DNA from 3 places in the Xanthomonas sp. NCPPB 2250 genome. Region 1 is predicted to be linked to each of the others. Evidence: predicted binding sites of a transcription regulator. Region 1 holds the regulator's gene; each other region holds the start of a gene.
The links. The regulator FliA, encoded in region 1, starts transcription of late flagellar genes. The targets are predictions, from matches to a motif close to TAAAGTTTNNCNNNCNNNGGCCGATAA.
Positions count from the first base shown of each region.

Region 2: AC1PMG_RS17810 (methyl-accepting chemotaxis protein) is a predicted target of FliA. The motif match lies at 3,563-3,589, and genes of this name have one in related genera.
Region 3: AC1PMG_RS06835 (methyl-accepting chemotaxis protein) is a predicted target of FliA. The motif match lies at 2,616-2,642, and genes of this name have one in related genera.

Region 1 is NZ_CM161520.1:2,894,452-2,902,125, forward strand. It holds gene flhF (flagellar biosynthesis GTPase FlhF) at 1-922, shown strand, start outside; gene AC1PMG_RS11355 (MinD/ParA family ATP-binding protein) at 909-1,793, shown strand; gene AC1PMG_RS11360 (RNA polymerase sigma factor FliA) at 1,790-2,539, shown strand; gene cheY (chemotaxis response regulator CheY) at 2,559-2,951, shown strand; gene AC1PMG_RS11370 (protein phosphatase CheZ) at 2,952-3,560, shown strand; gene AC1PMG_RS11375 (chemotaxis protein CheA) at 3,565-5,316, shown strand; gene AC1PMG_RS11380 (flagellar motor protein) at 5,744-6,484, shown strand; gene motD (flagellar motor protein MotD) at 6,492-7,439, shown strand; gene AC1PMG_RS11390 (ParA family protein) at 7,439-7,674, shown strand, end outside.
Region 2 is NZ_CM161520.1:4,371,398-4,379,071, reverse strand. It holds gene AC1PMG_RS17825 (alpha-amylase family protein) at 1-1,287, opposite strand, end outside; gene AC1PMG_RS17820 (M14 family metallopeptidase) at 1,622-2,560, shown strand; gene AC1PMG_RS17815 (DUF3228 family protein) at 2,712-3,269, shown strand; gene AC1PMG_RS17810 (methyl-accepting chemotaxis protein) at 3,780-6,320, shown strand; gene AC1PMG_RS17805 (TorF family putative porin) at 6,317-7,099, shown strand; gene AC1PMG_RS17800 (sulfotransferase family protein) at 7,112-7,674, opposite strand, start outside.
Region 3 is NZ_CM161520.1:1,656,634-1,664,307, reverse strand. It holds gene AC1PMG_RS06835 (methyl-accepting chemotaxis protein) at 196-2,454, opposite strand; gene AC1PMG_RS06830 (pectate lyase family protein) at 2,904-3,968, opposite strand; gene AC1PMG_RS06825 (M1 family metallopeptidase) at 4,389-6,386, opposite strand; gene AC1PMG_RS06820 (aspartate carbamoyltransferase catalytic subunit) at 6,580-7,527, opposite strand; gene ruvX (Holliday junction resolvase RuvX) at 7,547-7,674, opposite strand, start outside.

The DNA of each region.
Region 1 (7,674 bases):
CCCCGCCCCGCAGAACGACGAACAATTGACGCAGCTGCGCGACGAACTGTCGCTGATGCGGCAGATGATCGAGCGCGAGATGAACCGCCTCACCGACGAGCGCCTGCGCGGCTCGCCGGTCCGCGCCCAGGCACTGGAGCTGATGGACGACTACGGCTTCGACAGCGGCATCACCCGCGACGTGGTCATGCAGATCCCCGCCGACCTGGAGCTGCACCGCGGCCGCGGGCTGATGCTGGGCCTGTTGTCCAAGCGCCTGCCGATCGCCGCGCTGGATCCGCTCGAGGAAGGCGGCGTGATCGCCCTGATCGGCCCGACCGGCGCCGGCAAGACCACCACCATCGCCAAGCTGGCCTCGCGCTTCCTGGAGCGCCATGCCGCCCGCGACGTGGCCCTGGTCACCACCGACACCATCCGCGTCGGCGGCCGCGAACAGCTGCATAGCTACGGCCGCCAGCTCGGCATCGCCGTGCACGAAGCCGACAGCGACGCCGCGCTGCAGCAGCTGCTGGAGCGCCTGGCCGACTACAAGCTGGTGCTGATCGACACCGCCGGCATGGGCCAGCGCGACCGCGCCCTGGCCGCCCAGCTGCACTGGCTGCGCGCCTCGCGTGTGGTCCGGTCCTTGCTGGTACTCCCCGCCAACGCCCATTTCTCCGACCTGGACGAGGTGGTGCGCCGGTTCGCCGGCGCCGACCCACAGGGGGTCATCATGACCAAGTTGGACGAGACCGGGCGGTTCGGCAGTGCCTTGTCGGTGGTCGTGGACCACCGCCTCCCCATCACCTGGGTGACCGATGGACAGCGCGTGCCGGACGACCTGCACCGCGCCAACGCCGCCAGCCTGGTATTGCGCCTTGAAGATTTGCGGCGCGCTGCCGATAAGCCCTGTACTCCGGAGCAGACCCATGCCGTCGCGTGACTACGTCAATCTGACCAATGCCTTCCCCCTGTCGGCGACGCGCAGCGAGCCGCTGGGTCCGGTGCGCACGATCGCCGTGACCGGCGGCAAGGGCGGCGTGGGCAAGACCAACATCTCGGTCAACCTGTCCATGGCGCTGGCCGACATGGGCAAGCGCACCCTGCTGCTAGACGCCGACCTGGGCCTGGCCAACGTCGACGTGCTGCTGGGGCTGACCCCCAAGTTCACCGTGGCCGACCTGGTCGCCGGGCGCTGCACCCTGGAAGAGGTGCTGATCGACATGCCCAACGGGCTGATGGTGGTGCCCGCCGCCTCCGGCCGCCGCTACATGGCCGAGCTGCCGCCGGCCCAGCACGTCGGCCTGGTCAACGTGTTCTCCGAGCTGCAGCGCGAGCTGGACGTGATGATCGTCGACACCGCCGCCGGCATCACCGACAGCGTGCTGACCTTCTGCCAGGCCGCGCAGGACGCGGTGGTGGTGGTCTGCGACGAGCCGGCCTCGATCACCGACGCCTACGCCCTGATCAAGGTCCTCTCGCGCGAGCGCGGCGTGGACCGGGTGCAGATCGTCGCCAACATGGTCCGCGACCTCAACGAAGGCCGCCTGCTGTACGACAAGCTCAGCCGGGTCTGCGAGAAGTTCCTCGGCGACGTGTCGCTGAACTACCTGGGCTGCGTGCCGCAGGACGACTGGCTGCGCCTGTCGGTGCAGCGCCAGCAGCCGGTGGTCAAGGCCTACCCGTCCAGCCCGTCGGCGCAGGCGATCTCCGAGATCGCCCGGCGCACCGCACGCTGGCAGGCGCCGACCGCCCCGCGCGGCAACGTCGAGTTCTTCGTCGAACGCATCATCCAGCGCGGGGTGGCCGCATGAACGCCGCCGCCCACTACCGCGCCGTCCAGCGCAACAGCGCCAACGACTACATCGCCCAGCACTCGGACCTGGTCCGGCGCATCGCCCACCACCTGGCGGCGCGGCTGCCGGCCAGCGTCGAGATCGACGACCTGATCCAGGCCGGCATGATCGGCCTGATCGAGGCCTCGCGCAGCTACGACGCCGAACAGGGCGCCTCGTTCGAGACCTACGCCTCGATCCGCATCCGTGGCGCGATGATCGACGAGATCCGCCGCGGCGACTGGGTGCCGCGCTCGGTGCACCGCCGCGCCCGCGACGCCGCCTCGGCGATCCGCAAGATCGAACAGAGCACCGGCCGCGCCGCCGCCGCCAACGAAGTGGCCGCGGCGATGGACATGCCGCTTCCCGAATACCTGCGTTTGATGGAAGATGCCGCCCGCGGCCAGGTGCTGAGCCTGGAGTCGCGCATCGAGGACCATGGCGAGCTGGATACCATCGCCAAGGGCGGACCCAATCCGCAGCAGATGCTCGAGCGCAGCGAATTCGGCCGCGAGCTGGGCAAGGCCATCGCGCAGTTGCCCGAACGCGAGCAGTTGGTGCTGTCGCTGTACTACGAGCAGGAATTGAACCTCAAGGAAATCGGCGCGGTGCTCGGGGTCAGCGAGTCGCGCGTGTGTCAGATCCATGGCCAGGCCACGGTACGGTTGCGCGGACGCCTGAAGGCGTTCGAGGTCGCCGATGCCGGTCTGGAAGACGAAGAATAGGAACCCTTAGGAGTCAGTGGTGAACAAGAACATGCGGATTTTGATCGTGGACGATTTCTCGACGATGCGACGCATCGTCAAGAATCTGCTCGGCGATCTGGGCTTCACCAACACCGCCGAGGCCGAAGACGGCAACAGCGCCCTGGCCGCGCTGCGCTCGGCGCCGTTCGAGTTCGTGGTCACCGACTGGAACATGCCGGGCATGACCGGCATCGATCTGCTGCGCAACATCCGCGCCGACGACAAGCTCAAGCACCTGCCGGTGCTGATGGTGACCGCCGAGGCCAAGCGCGAGCAGATCATCGAGGCCGCGCAGTGCGGCGTGAACGGCTACATCATCAAGCCGTTCACCGCGCAGACGCTGCAGGAGAAGCTGGGCAAGATCTTCGAACGCCTGGGAGCGACCGCCTAAATGGAAGCCACCGCCGAACGTACCGCCCTGATCGAACGCCTGCAAGGCGCGCTGGACGCGCTGGAGAACGGCGACGAGGCCGGCTGGCGCAGGGAGATCGACACCCTCGCCGCCTGGCGCACGCGGCCGATGATGCAGGGCCTGAGCCGGCTCGCGCGCGATCTGGGGCAGGCGCTCGGCGAACTGCCGGTGGTGCCCAGCGAGGCCGGCGAGCTGGACGACGCCTGCTCGCGCCTGGACCACGTGGTGGAAATGACCGAACAGGCCAGCCACCGCACCCTGGACCTGGCCGAGGAATGCCGTGCGCTGGCCGACCAGCTCGCCGCCGGCGGCCTCAGCGGCAACCAGGGCGAGATCCTCGACAAGATCCGCCACAACCTCACCGAAATGGCCCTGGCGCAGAGCTTCCAGGACCTGACCGGGCAGATCATCCGCCGCGTCGCCGGCATCGTGCGCCGCGTGCACGAGGGCTTCGGCGCGCTGGGTCTGCCGCCGAAGGAAGAACGCAAGGCCGACGGCAGCCTGGCCGGCCCGGCCCTGCCCGGCCTGGACCGCCACGGCGTGTCGCAGAACGACGCCGACGACCTGCTCTCGGGCCTGGGACTGTAATGTCATGAGCGCCGTACCCGACGACATCGCTGCCGACTTCATCATCGAGGCCCAGGAGATCCTGGACCGGCTCGGCGAGCAGTTGGTGTCGCTGGAGCAGGCGCCCGATGACAGCGGCCAGCTCAACGCCGTGTTCCGCGGCTTCCACACGCTCAAGGGCGGCGCCGGCTTCCTGGCGATCAACGCCATGGTCGAGCTGTGCCATGCGGCGGAGGAAACCCTGGGCATGGCCCGTGCCGGCCAGGCCACCCTGCAGGCGCGGCACTTCGACGCCGCGCAGCAGTCGCTGGACTACCTGCAGTCGATGCTCGACGCCTTCGGCAGCGGCCAGGAGCCGCCGCGCGCGCCGCCGGAGCTGATCGCGCAGTTCGACGCGCATGGCGACGCCGCACCGGCGCCGGCACCCGCGAAGAGCGCCGCGCCGGCGCCCGCCGCCGTCCCGGCCACCGCCGCGGCCGCGGGAGACCTGATCAGCGACGACGAATTCGAAGCGCTGCTGGACCAGTTGCACGGCGATGCGCCGCCGACGGCCACGCCGCAGGCGCTGCAGCCGGCGCCGCGCGCGCCCAGCGCCGCGCCCAAGGCCGCGGCCGCCCCGGCCAAGGCCGCCGAGCCCGAACACACCGTGCGCGTGGACACCAAGCGCCTGGACGCGATCGTCAACCTGATCGGCGAACTGGTGCTCTCGCGCAACCGCCTCAAGACCTTGCGCGTGCGTCTGCGCGACGAGGAGCTGGACCGCGCGGTCAGCAGCCTGGACATCGCCACCGCGCGCCTGCAGTCGGCGGTGATGCGCACGCGCATGCAGCCGGTGGGCAAGGTGTTCTCGCGCTTCCCCAAGGTGGCGCGCGACGTCGCCCGCTCGCTCAACAAGGAAGTGGAGCTGGAACTGATCGGCGCCGACACCGAGCTCGACCGCAACCTGGTCGAGGCGCTGGCCGATCCGCTGGTGCACCTGGTGCGCAACGCGATCGACCACGGCATCGAAGCGCCGGCGCTGCGCGAGGCCACCGGCAAGCCGCGCGGCGGCCACGTGCGCCTGTCGGCGCAGCAGGAAGGCGACTACGTCAGCATCGAGGTGCAGGACGACGGCGCCGGCATCGACCCGGAGCGGCTGCGCGCCAAGGCTCGCGAGAAGGGCCTGATCGACCCCGAGGCCGCGGCCCGCCTGAGCACCGAGGAATGCCTGCACCTGGTGTTCCTGCCCGGCTTCTCGACCAAATCCGAAGTCACCGACATCTCCGGCCGCGGCGTCGGCATGGACGTGGTGCAGTCGCGCATCCGCGAACTCAGCGGACAGATCCAGATCCAGTCGGAACTGGGCCGCGGCAGCCGCTTTCTGATCCGCGTGCCGCTGACCCTGGCGATCCTGCCGACCCTGCTGGTGCAGGCCGGCGATACCGTCTACGCGCTGCCGCTGGCGCGCGTGGTCGAAGTGCTGCACGCCCCGCGCCGCTCGCTGGGCTGGTTCGACGGCCGCGCCGTGCTCGACCGGCAATCGCACACCCTGCCGCTGGTGGACCTGCGCCAGTGGCTCAACATCGACGCCCCGCAACTGCCGCTGCTCACCGTGGTGGTACTGCAAGCCGGCGAATCGCGCATGGGCCTGGTCGTGGACCAGGTCCGCGGCCGCGAGGAAGTGGTGATCAAGCCGCTGCCGCGCTCGCTGCGCGGCCTGCCCGGCTACGCCGGCGCCACCCTCATCGGCGACGGCCGCCTGGCGCTGATCCTGGATGTGGATGGCTTGAAGGCCTGAAGGCCGGGATTGGGGAATGGGGATTGGGGAATCGTAAGAGCGGGTTCCCTGGCGCTTCGTTTTCCCCTGATTCCGCCGTAGGAGCGGCTTCAGCCGCGACGCGGAGAGGCTGGGATTCGGGATTCGGGATTGGGGAATCGCAACAGCGGCCCCCGTGTGCCTCTGTTCCCTCTGGTAGGAGCGGCTTCAGCCGCGACGCCATGAAGCCGGAATCGGTGCTTGGCGATAACGCGCGGCGCGCGGCTCCCTGCCGACACGATCCGAACGATCGTGCATAGGCAACGCGCCAAGGTCAGCGCATCGCGGCTTAAGCCGCTCCTACGACACACCGACCAACCCGCCGCACTCGCGCTCTTGCGAATCCCAAATCCCGAATCCCGAATCCCACCCCCATCAAGTCCCAAGCCCCCTGGCCGATACCTCCTGCATGGACAAGCTCAGTCTCATCGGCCTGCTGTTGGCGATTCTGTCGCTCATCGGCGGCAGCATCCTCAAGGGCGCCGGCATTTCGGCGCTGTGGTCGCCGGCTGCGTTCGTGATCGTGATCGTCGGCACCGTCGCCGCGATCCTGGTGCACACCCCGCCCTCCGTGTTCCGCCGTGCGTTCCAGATCGCCAAGTGGATCCTGTGGCCGCCGCCGAGCGACCGCCAGGCGCTGCTCAAGCAGATCGTGGAATGGAGCAACATCGCGCGCCGCCAGGGCCTGCTCGGGCTGGAGAACCAGGTGCCGCAGCAGCAGGATCCGTTCGTGCGCAAGGGCCTGCAGATGCTGGTGGACGGCGTGGAGCCGGAAGCGATCCGGCACATGCTGGAGATCGACCTGGAAGGCCAGGAGCATTGCGACCTGGCCGCGGCCAAGGTGTTCGAGGGCATGGGCATCTATGCGCCCACCCTGGGCATCATCGGCGCGGTGCTGGGCCTGATCGCGGTGATGAAGAACCTGGCCGACCCGAGCAAGCTCGGCCACGGCATCGCCGCCGCGTTCACCGCCACCATCTACGGCATCGCCTCGGCCAACCTGCTGTTCCTGCCCATGGCCGCCAAGCTCAAGAGCGTGATCAAGCACAGCTGCGGCGAGCGCGAAATGATCATCGAAGGGTTGATCGCCATCGCCCAGGGCGAGAACCCGCGCAACATCGAATCGAAACTGGCCGGATTCTTGCATTGAGTTGCCAATGGCCCGCAAGCACTCCCACGACGAGCACGCCAACCACGAGGCATGGGCCATCCCCTATGCCGACCTGATGACGTTGCTGCTCGCCTTCTTCGTGGTGATGTACGCGCTGTCCACGATCAACGAAGCCAAGTACCGGGTCATGGCCGACGCGATGAGCGCCGCGTTCGGCGGCACCCCGAAGACCCTGCGCCCGGTGCAGGTCGGCGACCAGGCGCTGCAGGGCCAGGGCGGCGAGCGACCGACCCCGATCAAGTCCAGCCCGGCGCTGACCCTGCCCGACCCCAACCGCCTGCCCTCGGGCAACGCGCAGCGCGGCGACGACCTGCGCGACGCGCAGCAGCTGCGCCGCGCGCAGCGCCAGCTCGACAGCATCGCCGATCGCCTCGGCGCCGCGCTGGCGCCGCTGATACAGAAGAAGCTGATCACCGTGCGCCGCGCCGGGCTGTGGATCGAAGTGGAGATCAACAGCGACATCCTGTTCGGCTCCGGCTCGGCCGCGCTCGACCAGAGCGCGCGCGCCACCCTGTCCGAACTGGCGCAGGTGCTGGCCGGCGTGCCCAACGGGGTGCGCGTGGAGGGCTACACCGACAACACCCCGATCGCCACCGCGCAGTTCCCCTCGAACTGGGAACTGTCGGCGGCGCGCGCGGCCAGCGTGGTCCACCTGTTCGCCGACCAGGGCCTGCAGCCCTCGCGGCTGTCGATGATCGGTTACGGCCAGTTCCGCCCGCGCGCCAGCAACGACACGCCGGCCGGCCGCAACGCCAACCGCCGCGTGGTGCTGGTGATCCTGGCCGACTCCGGCGACAGCGGCGATGCAACGCCGTCGGCCTCCGACCGCTTGAGCGCCGGCGCCGCGCCGGCCACCCCGACACCCCCCGCCGCGGCGGCCCCCGGCAACGCCGGCGGCCCCCGCGCAGTACCTGCCATTGAAGGAGTCAACTGATGCGCATCTGGGCGATCGCCAACCAGAAAGGTGGCGTGGGCAAGACCACCACCACGCTGGCCCTGGGCCGTGGGCTGGCCATGCTCGGGCACCGCGTGCTGATGCTCGATCTCGATCCGCACGCCTCGCTGACCCGGGCCTTCGACGTGCCGCAGGAACCGCAGCCGCCGGGCGTGCTCGACCTGTTCGCGACCCCGCCGGGCGAACTCGCCGCGCTGGCCCGCGACACCGCGGT
Region 2 (7,674 bases), 1.5 Mb from region 1:
CAGCGCATCGGTGTAGTCGACGTTCCAGCGCAACACGCTGCCGTTCATCGGTACCGCGGCGGTGACGGTATTGCCGCACTTGTTGATGCCGACGATACCCAGGTCGCCGCGGCGGAACAGCAGGTAGCAGGCACCGTGCGCCAGCACCTGCATGTCGCGGCCCTGCGCGGCGTTGTGGAAGCCGACCATGCGCTTGAGGTCGTCGCGCTGGTAGGCGTTGACCCAGCGGTTGTCGCCGCTCTCGTTGTTGTCCGAGTACACCATCGGCACGCCGCCGTCGCGGCCGAGCAGGTAGGCGTAGGCCAGGGTCTCGTCGACCGGGTCCATGATCGCGTAACGGAAACCGGCGTTGTTGGGGATGTCGTGGGTGATGGCGAAGGTCACCGCGCGCGCACCGGGCAGCGCCTGGCCGTAGGCGCCCGGATCCACCAGCAGGTCCATGCTGCCGCCGTAGGCGAAGGCGTTGCGTACCGAGTTGAACAGCGGGAAATCGTAGGCGGCGTGCGGGGTGGCCTGCAGGTATGGCGCCAGGAACTGGTCGTAGTCGGAATTGCCGCTGCCGCCGCCGGTGATCACCTCGCCGAACACCAGCACGCCGGAGCGGACCTGCGCATCGAGCACCTTGTTCAGATGATCGAAGGTCATGTGCTTGGCCGCATCGATGCGGAAACCGGTGACGCCCAGCGCCTTCAGCGCCAGCAGGTAGTTGCGCTGCTGCTGCACCACCCAGTCGTTGCCGACCAGATCCGGCAGGCCGGGATCGCTGCCGCCGCCGCAGATGCGGTAGGTGCGCACCTGGTAGGGATCGTTGTAGTTGGTGATGCACTGCGCCGGGCCGAAATCGTTGGCGCTGAGGAAATTCTGCGAGAGATCACCGAACAGTCGCAGCGACGCATAGCGCTGCGGATTGGCAGCGTACTGGCCGAGCACCGCGCTGCCCGGGTAGTTCAGGTCCGAGCGCGTGGCTGCTTCGTTGGCCATGTGGTTGAGCACCACGTCGGCATAGGTTTCCACGCCCACCGCCTTCAGCGCCTGCACCATGCTGGCGAAGGCGTCGGTGTCGCCGAGCGGGTTGTCGATCAGGCGCATGTCCTGCGGCTGGTAGCGGGCCCACCAGGCGTCGCCCTGCGAGCGGTAGGCCGGCGCCACCAGCACCTTGCGGTAGCCGGCGGCGGCGATCTGCGCGGCACGCGCTTCCACGGTGGCGTAGGGCCAGTTGAAGGCATGCAGGATGACGTCGGCCTGGGCGCTGGCGGTGGCCAGGAGCAGCAGCAGGCCGACCAGCAGGCTGCGCCAGCGGTGCAGGTGCAGCAGACGATTTGCAGCGGATGGGACGCGCATCGTTCGATCTCCTCGTTGCGTGGGCGCAGGCAGGGACGCCTGCAGGACAGGGGCATGACGTCGCCGCGGGGCTGGCGTGCGGCGGGAGGATGCTAAGCGCGCATCGCGGCGCAACATGCGCGCGCTACATACGTATTCATGGCGACAGCGCACGAAAGCGGGATCGGCATCCGCTTCCGCGTGGGAGCGCCGTGCGCGCTGCATTCATGGCACATGTCGCATCGCGGCCCATGCGCTTTGCTACAGTCGCCGGCCTCACCTGTCGACGCGGAGCCGCACCATGACCAGCGCAGCCTTCTATCCGATCGGAACCCCCGGCGTGCCCTGGGGCGCCGCCGAGAAGGCGGCCTGGCTGGCGGGTCAGCCGCGCCGGCGCAGCTACCAGGACGAGGTGGTCGCTGTCATCGAAGGCCTGCGCGGGCAATGGGACGTGGTCGCGTACGGGGAACTGGTGTACGCGCAGGAGCGCTATCCGCTGCTGGCCTTGCGCAGCCGCAACTGGGACGACGCCTTGCCGTGCATGCTGGTCACCGGCGGCGTGCATGGCTATGAGACCAGCGGCGTGCACGGCGCGCTGCAGTTCGCGCAGCAGCATGCCGGGGACTACGCCGGCCGCGCCAACGTGCTGGTGGCGCCGTGCGTGAGCCCGTGGGCGTACGAGCGCATCCACCGCTGGAACGCCGATGCGCTGGATCCCAACCGTTCGTTCCGCGCCGACAGCCCGGCGCAGGAATCGGCCGCGCTGCTGCGCCTGGTCGCGCCGCTGCGCGATCAGGTGCGCATGCACATCGACCTGCACGAGACCACCGACAGCGACGAGTCCGAGTTCCGGCCGGCGCTGGCCGCGCGCGATGGCATCGCCTACGCGCCGGGCGGCATTCCCGACGGTTTCTACCTGGTCGGCGACAGCGAGAACCCGCAGCCCGCGTTCCAGCAGGCGGTGCTGGCCGCGGTCGCGCAGGTCACCCATATCGCGCCGGCCGATGCCGCCGGCGAACTCATCGGCACGCCGCTGGCGGCGCCGGGGGTCATCAACTACCCGGTGAAGCGGCTGGGGCTGTGTGCGGGCATCACCGACGCGCGCTACACCACCACCACCGAGGTGTATCCGGACAGCGCCAGCGCGACGCCGGAGCAGTGCAACGCCGCGCAGGTGGCGGCGGTACGCGCGGCGATCGACTACGCGTTGGCGCATCCGTCGTCGCAAGGGGCCGCATGATCGTGTAGGAGCGGCTTCAGCCGCGATGCCTTACCGGTAACGCCCATCGCGGCTGAAGCCGCTCCTACGTAGGACTTCCGAACACCCCGGCGGCGGTGGGCACCGACCCTGCCGCGCGCTACGCTTGTCCGCCCTCGTTCGCCATCACGCCATGTCCATCGTCCTCACGCCGTTTGCCCGCACGCGTCTGTTCCCGCGCGACGGTCGCCGCAATGCGATCCAGGACTGCACGCCCGAACAGTTCGAGCAGCACCTCAACGCGCACACACCGCTGCAGGTGCTGGACGGCTACGCATCGTTCTGCAAGTTGCACGTGCACCGCAACTGGACCTCGACGCGCTGCCTGACCGTGCCGATCACCGACGCCAACCGGCGCCTGCTGCGCTCGGGCTACGAGGCGCGCAGCCGCGAAGAACTGCCGGTCCTGGTGCGCTGGTTCGAAGGGGTCGAGCCGCCGGTGGCCGAGTACCTGCTGCCGATCCTCTACAGCCGCGAACAGCTCGCGCACGAGGGCGCGCCGATCGAGGCGGACTGGGGCGTGGTCGGTTGCCTGTATACCGCCGAGCCGCAGGAAATTCCGATGGCGCCGATCACCATGCTGCGCAATGCGCTGGGCGTCGAGGAGGGCGGCTCGGGCGTGCCGCTGGATCGCGATGCCTATCGGCGCAGCGTGGCGTTCTGGGAGCACAACGCCAACTGGCGGCCCTAAGCGCGGCCAGACGCGGTCCGCGCGCAGCGACCTCGCCGGGCATGCATCGCGGTGGCGTGCGGCGGCTGTGCGTGCGCCGCACGTGACCGCGCGCAGGCGTGATCGCCCCGGACGTGGTCACGCATTCGCGCAGCCGTCTTCACGCATCCCTGCACGTTGCCGCCGCCGGCGTACCGCACTGCATCCGTGCACGTGTTTGTTCACTGGCGCACAAGTGCTGAACAGAACTGCGCGCTGCCGCGCGTTTTCGCCGCGACGCCCTGTCCGTTCATCGGCATGACGCGCAATGACCATCAAGTTTGCGGACGGCGGGACGATAGCGAGAGGGTGGGTCGCCATGCAGCGGCGCCAGGACGCAATGTCCGGCAGCGCATCGTGACCCGGTGGGGAAGGCGCCTCGGGCAGGTCATCGGCAGCGGACACGGCGCACTCGCGCCGCGCACCGTGGCGGGCTGCCGCGTGGGGCGTTCCCCGCGACCGTATTCCCTCCCCCCTGCCAAGGAAGTCGTCATGTCCACTCCGTCGCCGCAGCGCCGTCGCGGCAGCGTCGCCAAACGCCTGATGCTCGGTACCGGCCTGCTCGCGCTGGCCTGCTTCGGCCTGACCGCGCTGATCATCTATTGGCGCAGCAGCGATGCGCTGCTGTCGACCTCGCGCACCAGCATCGAGAACCTGGCGCAAGTGGAGGCGCAGCGCGTCTCGCGCGAAATCGGCGTGGCCTTCGACGCCAGCGACGCGCTGGCCAACAGCTTCCGCGTGCAGCATGCCGCTGGCCTGTCGCGCGCCACCGCCACCGCGGTGCTGCGCAGCCAGCTCGACGCGCATCCGCAGTGGCTGGGCATCAGCACCATGTGGGAGCCGGACGCGTTCGACGGCAACGACAAGGCCTTCGTCGGCACCGAGGGCCACGACGCCACCGGCCGCTACATGACCTGGTGGTCGCGGCAGAACGGCCAACTGGTGCGCGAGGCGCTGCGCGACTACGAGAAGCCCGGCGACGGCGATTGGTACCTGCTGGCGCGCAACACGCTCAAGCCGGTGGTGATCGAGCCCTACTACTACCCGGTGGCCGGCAAGGACACACTGATGACCACGCTGGCCACGCCGATCCTGGAGAACGGCCGTTTCCTGGGCGTGGTCACCGTCGACTTCACCCTCGATACCCTGCAGCAGCGCATCGCCGCGCTGCGGCCGATGGGCGAGGGCCATGCCAGCCTGCTGTCGCCGTTGGGCATGGTGATGGCCAGCCGCGATCCGCAGCAGGTCGGCAAGACCCGCAGCGATGCCTGGTCCAAGGACATGCTGGCGCGCGTGGCCAAGGGCCAGGTGGTGTTCGACCATCGCCGCACCGACGGCGAGGATGCGTTGAACGTGTTCGTGCCGCTGAAGATAGGCGACGCGCCGCAGGCGTTCGCGCTGGGCATCTCGGTGCCGTACGCGCTGGTCATGGCCAAGGCGCGTGCGCTGCTGTGGACCATCGCCGCGGTCGGCCTGCTCTCGGCGTTGTTGCTGAGCGGCGCGCTGTACCTGCTGCTGCGCCGGCAGGTGCTCGACCCGCTGGCCGAGGCCGTGCGCGTGTCTTCGGCGGTCGCCGCCGGGCGCCTGGACAGCCAGGTCCGGCATCGTCGCGACGACGAACTGGGCCAGTTGCTGGACGCGATGGGCAGCATGCAGACGCAGTTGCAGGCGGTGATGCAGGCGCAGGCGGAGATGGCGCAGCGCCACGACGCCGGCGAGATGAGCTACCGGATGGACGCCGAACGTTTCCCTGGCGAGTACGGGCGCATGGTCCATGGCACCAACGCACTGGTGGCCGCGCACGTGGACGTGCAGCGGCGCCTGGTCGAGGTCATGTCGCAGTACGCGATCGGCAACATGCAGGTGGACATGGAACCGCTGCCGGGCGAGAAGGCGGCGATCACCGAGGCGATGCGCACCACCAAGCGCAGCCTGCAGGCGATCAACCAGGCCATCACCGAACTGGCGCAGGCTGCGGCTTCCGGCGACTTCTCCCGGCGCGGCGACGCCGAGCGCTTCCAGTACGACTTCCGCGGCATGGTGGTCGGGCTGAACCGGCTGATGGAACTGACCGAAGGCAACCTCTCGGCCTTGTCGGCGCTGTTGCGTGCCGTGGCCCAGGGCGACCTCACCGCGCGCATGCACGGCGAATTCCACGGCGTATTCGCGCAGATGCGCGACGATGCCAATGCCACGGTAGAACAGCTGACCGGCATCGTCGGCCGCATCCAGCAGGCCACCACCGCGATCAACTCCGCCGCCAGCGAGATCGCCGCCGGCAACGACGACCTGTCGCGTCGCACCGAGCAGCAGGCGGCCAATCTGGAAGAAACCGCGGCCTCGATGGAGGAGCTGACCTCGACGGTGAAGCAGAACGCCGAGCATGCGCACCAGGCCAACCGCCTGGCGCAGGACACCGCGGGCGTGGCCTCGCGTGGCGGCGCGGTGGTCGAGCAGGTGGTGGACACCATGTCCGGCATCGCCGAAGCATCGAAGAAGATGGCCGAGATCATCGGCGTGATCGACGGCATCGCCTTCCAGACCAACATCCTCGCGCTCAACGCCGCGGTGGAGGCGGCGCGCGCCGGCGAGCAGGGCCGCGGTTTCGCGGTGGTGGCCAGCGAGGTGCGCGCGCTGGCGCAGCGCTCGGCGACCGCGGCGCACGAGATCAAGGGCCTGATCGACGCCTCCGTCGGCAAGATCGACGATGGCACGGCGCTGGTCAACGGCGCCGGCGACACCATGCGCGAGGTCGTGGCCAGCGTGCGCCGGGTCACCGACATCATGAGCGAGATCGCCGCCGCCTCGCAGGAGCAGAGCGCCGGTATCGAACAGGTGAGCAAGACCATCGTGCAGATGGACGAAGCCACCCAACAGAATGCCGCGCTGGTCGAGGAGGCCACGGCGGCGGCGCGGGCGATGGAGGATCAGGCCGCGGAACTGCAGCGCGCGGTGGCGCTGTTCAAGCTCGCGGCACCTTCGTCGGGCGGCCTGGCCATGCCGGGCCGGGCGCGGCTGGAGCTGGTGTCGTGAGTGCCGTGCGCACCGTGGCGTTGCTGGTGGCGCTGGGCGTCGCCGCACCGGCCTGGGCCGGCACCGCCAGCGCCAATCTGGCGGCGACCTCGAACTACGTTTCGCGCGGATTCGAGCAGAGCTGGGGGCGGCCGGTGTTGCAGGGCGGGCTGGACGTGGCCGCGGACAGCGGTTGGTATGCCGGCACCTGGGCGTCGGGCGTGAGTTCGTACTTCATTGAAGGCGGGCACGTGGAGTGGGACGTGTATGCCGGCTATGCGGCCAGCCATGGCGACTGGGGCTGGCGCGCCGGCGTCTACCACTACGCCTATCCCGGCGCACGCATGAGCGCCAGCGGCACCCGCTACGACTATGGCGAAGCCATCGTCGCCGGGCACTGGCGCACGCTGGAACTGTCCTACGCCAGCACCTGGACGCGCGACTACTTCGGCTACAACAGCGCCACGCTGGGCGTCGGCCGAGGCCGGCACTCGCGCGGCTCCGGCTATCTGGCACTGGACGCCACGCTGCCGCTGGCGGCGGACTGGCAGGCCAGCGTGCACGCCGGCCACCAGCACGTGCGTAACTTCGCCGACTACGGCTGGACCGACGCGCGCGTGGGCCTGAGCCGCACCTGGCGCGGCACCGAGTTCGGCCTGAGCTACGCACGCGCCTGGAACAGCGCCGGCGTCTATCGCCGCTACACCACCGGCGTGGCGGATGGCGAGGGCCGGGTGCATGTCTCCAACCCGATCGACGGCGCCTGGTCGTTCACCATCAAGCGCAATTTCGCGCTGTAGCCGGACGCGCGCTCAGCCGTCGGCGGGTGGCGCGAACGCCTCCACGGCGAGCCGGTCCAGGTAGGTGCGCAGGCGTTGCTCGCGTTGCGCCGGGTCGCTGGGCAGCGGGCGCGCTTGCGTGTCGCCGCTGTTGCGCGCATGCACGCGCGGATACGGCTGCGCCGGCGCCGGCACGCCCAGGAAGGTGCACAGCGGCTCCCAGCCGCTCTGCGCGTCGGTGTCGAGCACCAGCAGGCGCTGCGCCGGCACGCTGGCGATGACGGCCTGGTTCCAGCGATGAAAATAATCGGTCATGAAGCCGCGATCGTCGATGCGCGTGGCGAACCCGCGGCGCAGGAACCGGCTCAGCCGTTGGCCGTCGGGGCCGAACAGGGCCGGCACGCTGCCGTCGCTGGCGAAGATGGTGCCGCGCACCGAATCGAACCAGGCATCGGCATCGCGCACGGTCAGGATCACCTTGGCCTGCGGGTAGCGCGCGACCAGCTCGCGCCAGAAGCAGCAGCCGGGATAGTCGACGGTGGCGGTATAGCCGGCGAACAGCGACTCCCAGTCCGCCTGCCCGTCGATCGCCGCGT
Region 3 (7,674 bases), 1.2 Mb from region 1:
CTTGCTGGATGCTCACGCGGGCAACACACGCGTCGGTCAGAAACAGCGTGCCGCGCCAAGGCAGGCACGGCATCGCGACCGCAGTGGAACGTCCTCGGATCGGCGGAACGCGGCACCGGCAGCGGCAAGGCCGCCGGCACGCGACAGGCGAGCGACGCGCATTGCGCCGCTCGCCGATGACAGACGCCGTACGGCTCAGAACTCCTGCCAATCCTTGTCCAGCGCCGTCGCCGCCGCCGGCTGCGCCGCACGCCGCGAAGGTGCGGCCTTGGCCGCTGCCGGACGGACGCTGCGCTTGCCCGCGGGCGTTGCCGTGGCCTGGTGCCGCGGCGCCTGCGCTACCGGCGTGGCCGCCGATGCGTCCAGCTTGAACAGCGCCACCGCCTGGCTCAGTTCCACCGCCTGCTGTTCCATCGAGCGCGCTGCCGCACTGGCCTCTTCCACCAATGCCGCGTTCTGCTGGGTGCTCTCGTCCATCTGCGTCACGGTCTGGTTGACCTGTTCGATGCCGGCCGACTGCTCCTGCGAGGCCGCGGAGATTTCCCCCATGATGTCGGTGACACGCTGCACCGAGGTCACGATCTCGGTCATGGTCTTGCCGGCCTGGTCGACCAGGACCGAGCCTTCGGCGACGCGGCTCACCGAATCGTCGATCAGGCTCTTGATCTCCTTGGCCGCGCTGGCCGAGCGCTGCGCCAGCGTGCGCACCTCGCTGGCGACCACGGCGAAACCGCGGCCCTGGTCGCCGGCACGCGCGGCTTCCACCGCCGCGTTGAGTGCCAGGATGTTGGTCTGGAAGGCGATGCCGTCGATCACCGAGATGATGTCGGCGATGCGCCGCGACGCATCCTCGATGCCGCTCATGGTGGTCACCACCTGGCCGACCACGTCGCCTCCCTGCGAGGCGACCGAGGCCGCACCGGCGGCGAGCTGATTGGCCTGGCGCGCGTGCTCGGCGTTCTGGCGAACGGTGGAGGTCAGTTCTTCCATCGACGCCGCGGTTTCTTCCAGGCTGGCGGCCTGCTGCTCGGTGCGGCGCGACAGATCGTCGTTGCCGGCGGCGATCTCGCTGGCCGCGGCATTGATCGACACCGCCGAGTGCTTGATCCGGCCGACGATGCCGGCCAGTTGCTCGGCGGTGGCATTGGCGTCGTCGCGCATCTGCGCGAACACGCCGCGGAAATCGCCGTGCATGCGCGCGGTCAGATCGCCCGCGGCGATCGCCTGCAGCAGGGTCGACAGCGCCTGCAGGTTGCCGTCGGCGGTGGCCATCAGCTGGTTCAGGCTGTCCACCATCACCCGGAAGTCGTACTGGAAGCGCTCGGCGTCGCCGCGCGCGCTGAAGTCGCCGTCGGCCGCGGACGTCGCCAGCTGCTTGATCTGCCCGTTCATCGCCGACAGGTTGGCCTTGACCTCGTCCATGGTCTGGCTCAGCACCGCTTCCTCGCCGGGCAGGCGATCCATGTCCTGCGACAGGTCGCCGATCGCGTAGCGGCCCATGATCTGCGCCAGGCGCGTCTTCACCGCCAGGTGCGAGGCGACCAGCGCGTTGGTCTCGGCGGCCATGCGTCCGTAGTCGCCGGGGAAGGCCTGCGCTTCGATGCGATGGCTGACCTCGCCGGCATCGTGGCGCTTGGCCATCTCCAGCTGCGCGCCGATCAGGTTGCTGACCTGCTGCTGCATGCCCTGCATCGCAACCAGCAGACGTCCGGTTTCGTCGCGGGCGTCGGTGCGTACGTCGTTGTCGAGCTTGCCGCTGGCGATGGCCTCGGCGACACGCGTGGCGCGGGTCAGCGGCACGGTCAGGCTGCGGGTGATCAGCCAGGCCAGCAGGCCGCTGACCAGCACCACGAGCACGCCACCGGCCACCAGCAGGCTGCGGCCGCGGTCCATCGCGACGTTGGCGCTGGCGTAGGCTTCGGCGCCGCGCGCGCGCTGCCGGTTGGCGTAGGTATTGATCGCGTCCTGCCATTGCTGGGTCGCCGGCCCGGCCTGCGTCATCAGCACCTTCAACGCCTCGTCGGACCTGTTGGCCATGCCCAGATCCAACACCTGCTGGTTGGCGAGGCGGGTCCGTTCGTAGGCGTCGTCGATGGCCTTGCGCATCTGCGCGCCGGTGGCGTCGCTGACCGGCATCGCATAGAGCTTGTCGTGGATCTCGCCGTAGTAGCGGCGCTGCTGGTCGACCGCCTTGGCGAACCGCTCGTTCTCTTCCTGCGTGGTCGGCAGCACGATGTTGCGCAGGTTGACCGCCACCTGTGCGCTGGCGTTACGCATCTCGCCGGTGTAATCGAGGATCTGCATGCGCCGGTTGACGATGGTGTCCATCATCTCGCGCGCCTGTTTCAACGTCAGCAACCCGGCGACGACGAGCGCACAGGAGAGCAGGATGAGGACGCCGAAGGCGGACGCGAGCCGCGTCCCGACGTTGTAGCGTTGCAGGATTCCGATCATGAGGGGCCACCAAGTAAGAAAAGGAGAGCAGCCCGCGCCACGACCTGGATCGCGCAGGACACCCTCGGGCCAACGGCCGGGCGCGATGCGACGGAGAAGAAGGAAACGACACTTCCAGCACCGACCGCATCGGGGGTGTCCCATGCGGGTACTCGTACTAGGTAACGGCGACCCGCCTGGAATCTTGATGCGCAACTGCGCACAGTTTTCTAAATTCCCTCAGCATCGTGACTGTGATGTACACGTTGCATGTCTACATCACGCCACCTTTGCGCACCCGTAAAATCCATGTGAAACAAAGGCTGGAAGGTGCCTTGTCAGCGCTGGCGCACGTCGCCCTTGCCGTCGCAGACGCCGACAGGCGCACACCCAAAATGTCGTAAACGGCATATATCCGCCACCGCCTGGGCGACCCGCCTCCGCGCCGTCGGGCGCGGAGGCGGCGTGCCTTACTCGGCCAGGTTGGTGCCGGCACCGGCGGTGGCGATGACCTTGGCCTTGACCTGCGCGGCAGGGATCGCCGTGTACAGGTAACCCAGCGGCTCGGGATAGGTCTTGGACGAGATCCAGGTGGTGGCGTTGGCGTAGGGCTTGCTGGTGCTCTCCGGCACCGTCCAGGTGATGCCGCTGCCGACGTAGTTGTTGATCAGGTCCCAGTAGCCGATCTCGCTGCTGTCGCGCGAGGTCACCGGGTTCTTGATGTTCTCGAAGTAGTTGGCTTCGATCAGCGCCACCCCGCCCATGCGCACGTTGATGCCGGAGGTGAAGACGTTGTTGAAGTAGTTGTTGTAGATGTGGCTCAACCCGCGCCGCTGCAGCGGCAGGCGCGATTCCACGTTCTCGAAGCGGTTGTGATGGTAGGTGGTGCGCGCGGCGGCATTCTGGGTATCGCTGTCGCTGTAGCCGTTGAGCGCGACCTTCTGGTAGTCGTGGATGTAGTTGTACGACACGGTGACGTGGTTGACGCCCTTCTTCATGTCGATGCCGCCGTCGAAGGACGCATCGCCGGCGCCGGGGCACTTGGTCAGCGAGGCGAAGATGGTGTTGTGGTCCACCCAGATGTTGGACGGCTGGCCGCTGGAATTGCCTTCCAGGGAGATCGAATCGGCGTCCTCGCCGCCCGGCAGCAGGCCGATGGTCATGTTGCGGATGATGACGTTGTGCGCATTGCCGACCACGCGCACGCCGAAGTTGGCAGACGAGCCGTTCGCACCTTTGATGGTGATGTCGCGCTTGTTCTTGATCTGCACGGTCTTGGCCGGCAGCTTCCATTGCGTGCACACGTCGGTGATGCTGGCGTAGTTGAAGCTGCCGGTGTAGTTGAGCACCAGGCCGCCGGAGCCGGCGTAGTTGTCGATCGCCGCCTGCATCGCCTCCATCGTGGCGACGTTGACCGGAATGGCACTGCCGCCACCGGTGGTGTTGGCGCCGTAGCCGACCGGGCCGGCGAAGGCCGGGGCGGCGCCGACGGTCAGCGCGAGCGCCAGGGCGCCCCTGCGGAACTGCTGCTGCATGATGTCTCTCCCATCTGTCGCGATGAGTGCAGGACGCATGACAGTGCATGCATGCGCCGGCACGGGGGCGTGGGGGCCGGCGGCATTCTTGGAATGCGCGCGGCGGCCCGCGCAATCGCCGCGACGCCGAACTGGAACCCTGCGCTCCGTTCGCCGCGCGAGACAGGACAAGCGGACACGCACGGTCCGCAGGAGACAGACAGCGACAGCCGGGGACAGGCTGTCCGCACGCACGCTGCGTTGGACGCACCTCGCCGGCAACGACGGCGAACGGCCGTGTATCGCGCGCACCGCCATCGCCCTCGGCACACTGCGCAGGGACAAGCACACGCCGACGCTGCGCGGCCGCGAATGTTGCGGCCGCAGCACGTTTGCGCGGGCCATCCGCCGCCGAACAGGCGCCGGATGGCCGCGACGCGCTCAGCTCACCGTGTCGAGGCGGTTGTCGCTGCGGTCGGCATCGGGCAGCACGTGGTCCGGATCCAGGGTCACGTGCAGCACCTTCTGCGTGCTCGGCACCCGGATCTGCGGCTCGGTCTGCTGCATCCAGGTCTCCACCGGCACGCGCTGATCCAGATGGCTGCCGTCGGCGAAGTCGATGCGCAAGGTCGCCGGCATCACCAGCTTCTGGCGGCTGCCCAAGGTCACCAGCATGCCCTTGGCCGGATCATGATCGACGTACGCGGCCGCGCGCACGCCCATGTCCAGCTGCCAGTTGTTGAGGTACCAGCCGCGCCACCACCAGCTCAGGTCCTCGCCGGCTTCGCTCTCCATCAGCCGGAAGAAATCCGACGGCGTGGGATGCTTGTAGGCCCAACTGGCGATGTACTTGCGGAACGCCGGATCGAAGCGCGCCGGCCCCAGGATCTGTTCGCGCAGCAGCACCAGGCCCAGCGCGCCCTTGAAGTAAGTCAGCGGGTGCCGGTACTTCTCGCTGGTGGCGTCGGCGCGATCGAGCAGGGTCGGCGCCTGCGCGTCGGCCAGCAGCGGCAGGATCTCGTCCACCGGGTTGCCGCCGCCGGGCGCATACTCGCCATCGCGCTTGGGTGCGAATTCGCCATGGTTGATCGCGTCGGAGGCGTAGACGTCGATGAAGGTGTTGAAGCCCTCGTCCATGAACGCATGGCGGCGCTCGTTGGAGCCGACGATCATCGGGAACCAGCCGTGGCCGAGTTCGTGCGCGGTGATCCAGAACAGCTGCTTGCCGCCGTCCTCCATGTCGTCGAAGACGATGCCCGGATACTCCATGCCGGCGCCGTGGCCGCCCAGGTTCACCGCCGCCGGCCACGGGTACGGATACCACTGCGAGAAGTGCTCGATCGAGGCCTTCACGAATTCGGTGGAGCGGCCCCACTTGTCGCTGCCGACCGCGCTGCGCGGATACACCGACATCGCCAGCGCATGCTTGCCCTCGGGCAGGTTGATCCGCGCCGCATCCCAGACGAACGCCGGCGAGGCGGCGAAGGCCACGTCGCGGGTGTGGTCCATGTGGAAACGCCAGATCTGGGTGCCGCTGGCGCTGGGCCGGCTGGCCGCGTTGCCCACGTCATCGGCGCCGCGGATGGTCACCGTCGTGTCGCTGGCGGCGGCTTGCGCCAGGCGCTGGCGCTGGGTGGCGGTGAGCACCTGCGCCGGATTCACCAGTTCGCCGGACCCGGCCACCAGGTAGTCCCACGGCACGGTCACCGCGTAGTCGAAATCGCCGTACTCCAGGTAGAACTCCGCGCCCAGGTAGGGCTGGGTGTCCCAGCCGCGCAGGTCGTCGTACACCGCCATGCGCGGATACCACTGCGCGATCTCGTAGATCTCGCCATCAGGAGTTGGCGTGACCGCGGTGCGGCCGCCCCAGGTGCCGGGCACGGTGTAGGCGTAGTCGATGTGCAGCTTGAGCGTCTTGCCGCTGGCCAGCGTCTGCGGCAGCTCCACGCGCATGCGCGTGTCGTCGATCAGGAAGGTCGCCGCCACGCGCTTCCCGCCCTGCTCCAGTTCCACCTTGGCGATGCGGTAGCCCTCGGTGCTCTGCGGCGCGGGCCGGTCGGCACGCGCGGCGCGCAGGGTGCGGGCGCGGGCATCGCCGCGGTACAGGTTCTGGTCCAGCTGCAGCCACAGCACGTCCAGCGTGTCCGGGCTGCGGTTGCTGTAGGTGATGGTCTCCTGGCCGCGCAGCGTGTGCGTGGCCGGCTCCAGGGTGGCATGCAGGTCGTAGTCGGCGCGGTTCTGCCAGTACTGCGGGCCGGGCACGCCGCCGCCGCTGCGGTAGGCGTTGGCCGGCTGCGGCAACTGCAGCGGCGCGAACAGCGCCTGCGGATCGTAGCCGCCCTGACGGTCGGCGGTGGCAGCGGCGGCGCCGGACTGGGCGGCGGCGACAAGCGGGAGGCAGGCCGCGGCGAACGCAGCGCGGCGCAGGACAAGGATCATGGTGACGTCCGTGGGGAGGATCGCCGCCGATGGTAGGCCGATTGGGGGTTGGCGCGAATGTGCCGTTCGCCACCTTCGGCAGCGGATGCTTGGCAAGGCCGCGTAGGAGCGGCTTCAGCCGCGATGGGGATTCCCGGTAAAGCCCGTCGCGGCTGAAGCCGCTCCTACGACGAAAGGGCGACGCGCGCCGGGCTCAGCCCAGCAAGGTCTCCAGCACCGCCATGCGCACCGCCACGCCGTTGGCGACCTGGCGCAGGATGCACGACTGCGCGCCGTCGGCGACCTCGTCGGTGATCTCCACGCCGCGGTTGATCGGGCCCGGGTGCAGCACCACCGCGTCCTTGGACGCGCGGCGCAGGCGCTCGGCGGTGAGGCCGTACTGGCCATGGTAATCCTCCAGCGAGGTCACCAGGCCTTCCTCCATGCGCTCGCGCTGCAGGCGCAGCATCATCACCGCGTCCACGCCGTCGAGCATGGCGTCGAAGTCCTCGCCGACCACGCAGCCGTCCAGGGTGTCGTCGTCGGGCAGCAGTGCGCGCGGCCCGCACACGCGCACTTCGCCGGCCCCGAGGGTGCGCAGCGCGTGCAGGTCCGAGCGCGCCACCCGCGAGTGCTTGACGTCGCCGACGATGACCAGCTTGAGCTTGGAGAAGTCGCCGCCCTTGGCGTGGCGCAGGGTCAGCATGTCGAGCAGGCCCTGGGTGGGATGCGCGCTGCGGCCGTCGCCGGCGTTGATCAGCGCGGTACCCTCGCCCGCCGCCTCGGCCAGGCGCTCCACCGCGCCGTCCTCGGGGTGGCGCACGACGAAGCCGCGCACGCCCATCGCTTCCAGGTTCTTCAGCGTGTCGCGCGCGGTCTCGCCCTTGCGCGTGGACGAGGTGGAGGCGTCGAAGTTCAGCACGTCGGCGCCGAGCCGCTGCGCGGCCAGCTGGAACGAACTGCGGGTGCGCGTGGACGGTTCGAAGAACAGCGTGCACACCGCGGTGCCGGCCAGCACGTTGCGCTTGCCGACCCGGCCCACTGCCGCGTCGCGGATCTGCCCGGCGCGGTCCAGCAGTTGCAGCAGGGTCGCCCGCGGCAGCCCTTCCAGGGTCAGCAGGTGGCGCAGGCGCCCGTTCGAATCGAGTTGCGGATCAGTCATGGCGGGTCCGGGCAGTGGATCAGGGAGGGGGAATGGCGTCGTCGGGCGCGGCCAGCCAGCGCTCCACGATCACCGCGGCGGCCACCGCGTCCAGCGCGGCGGCGTCGCGACGGCGCTTGCGGCCGGCGGCACGGTCCACCGCGAAGC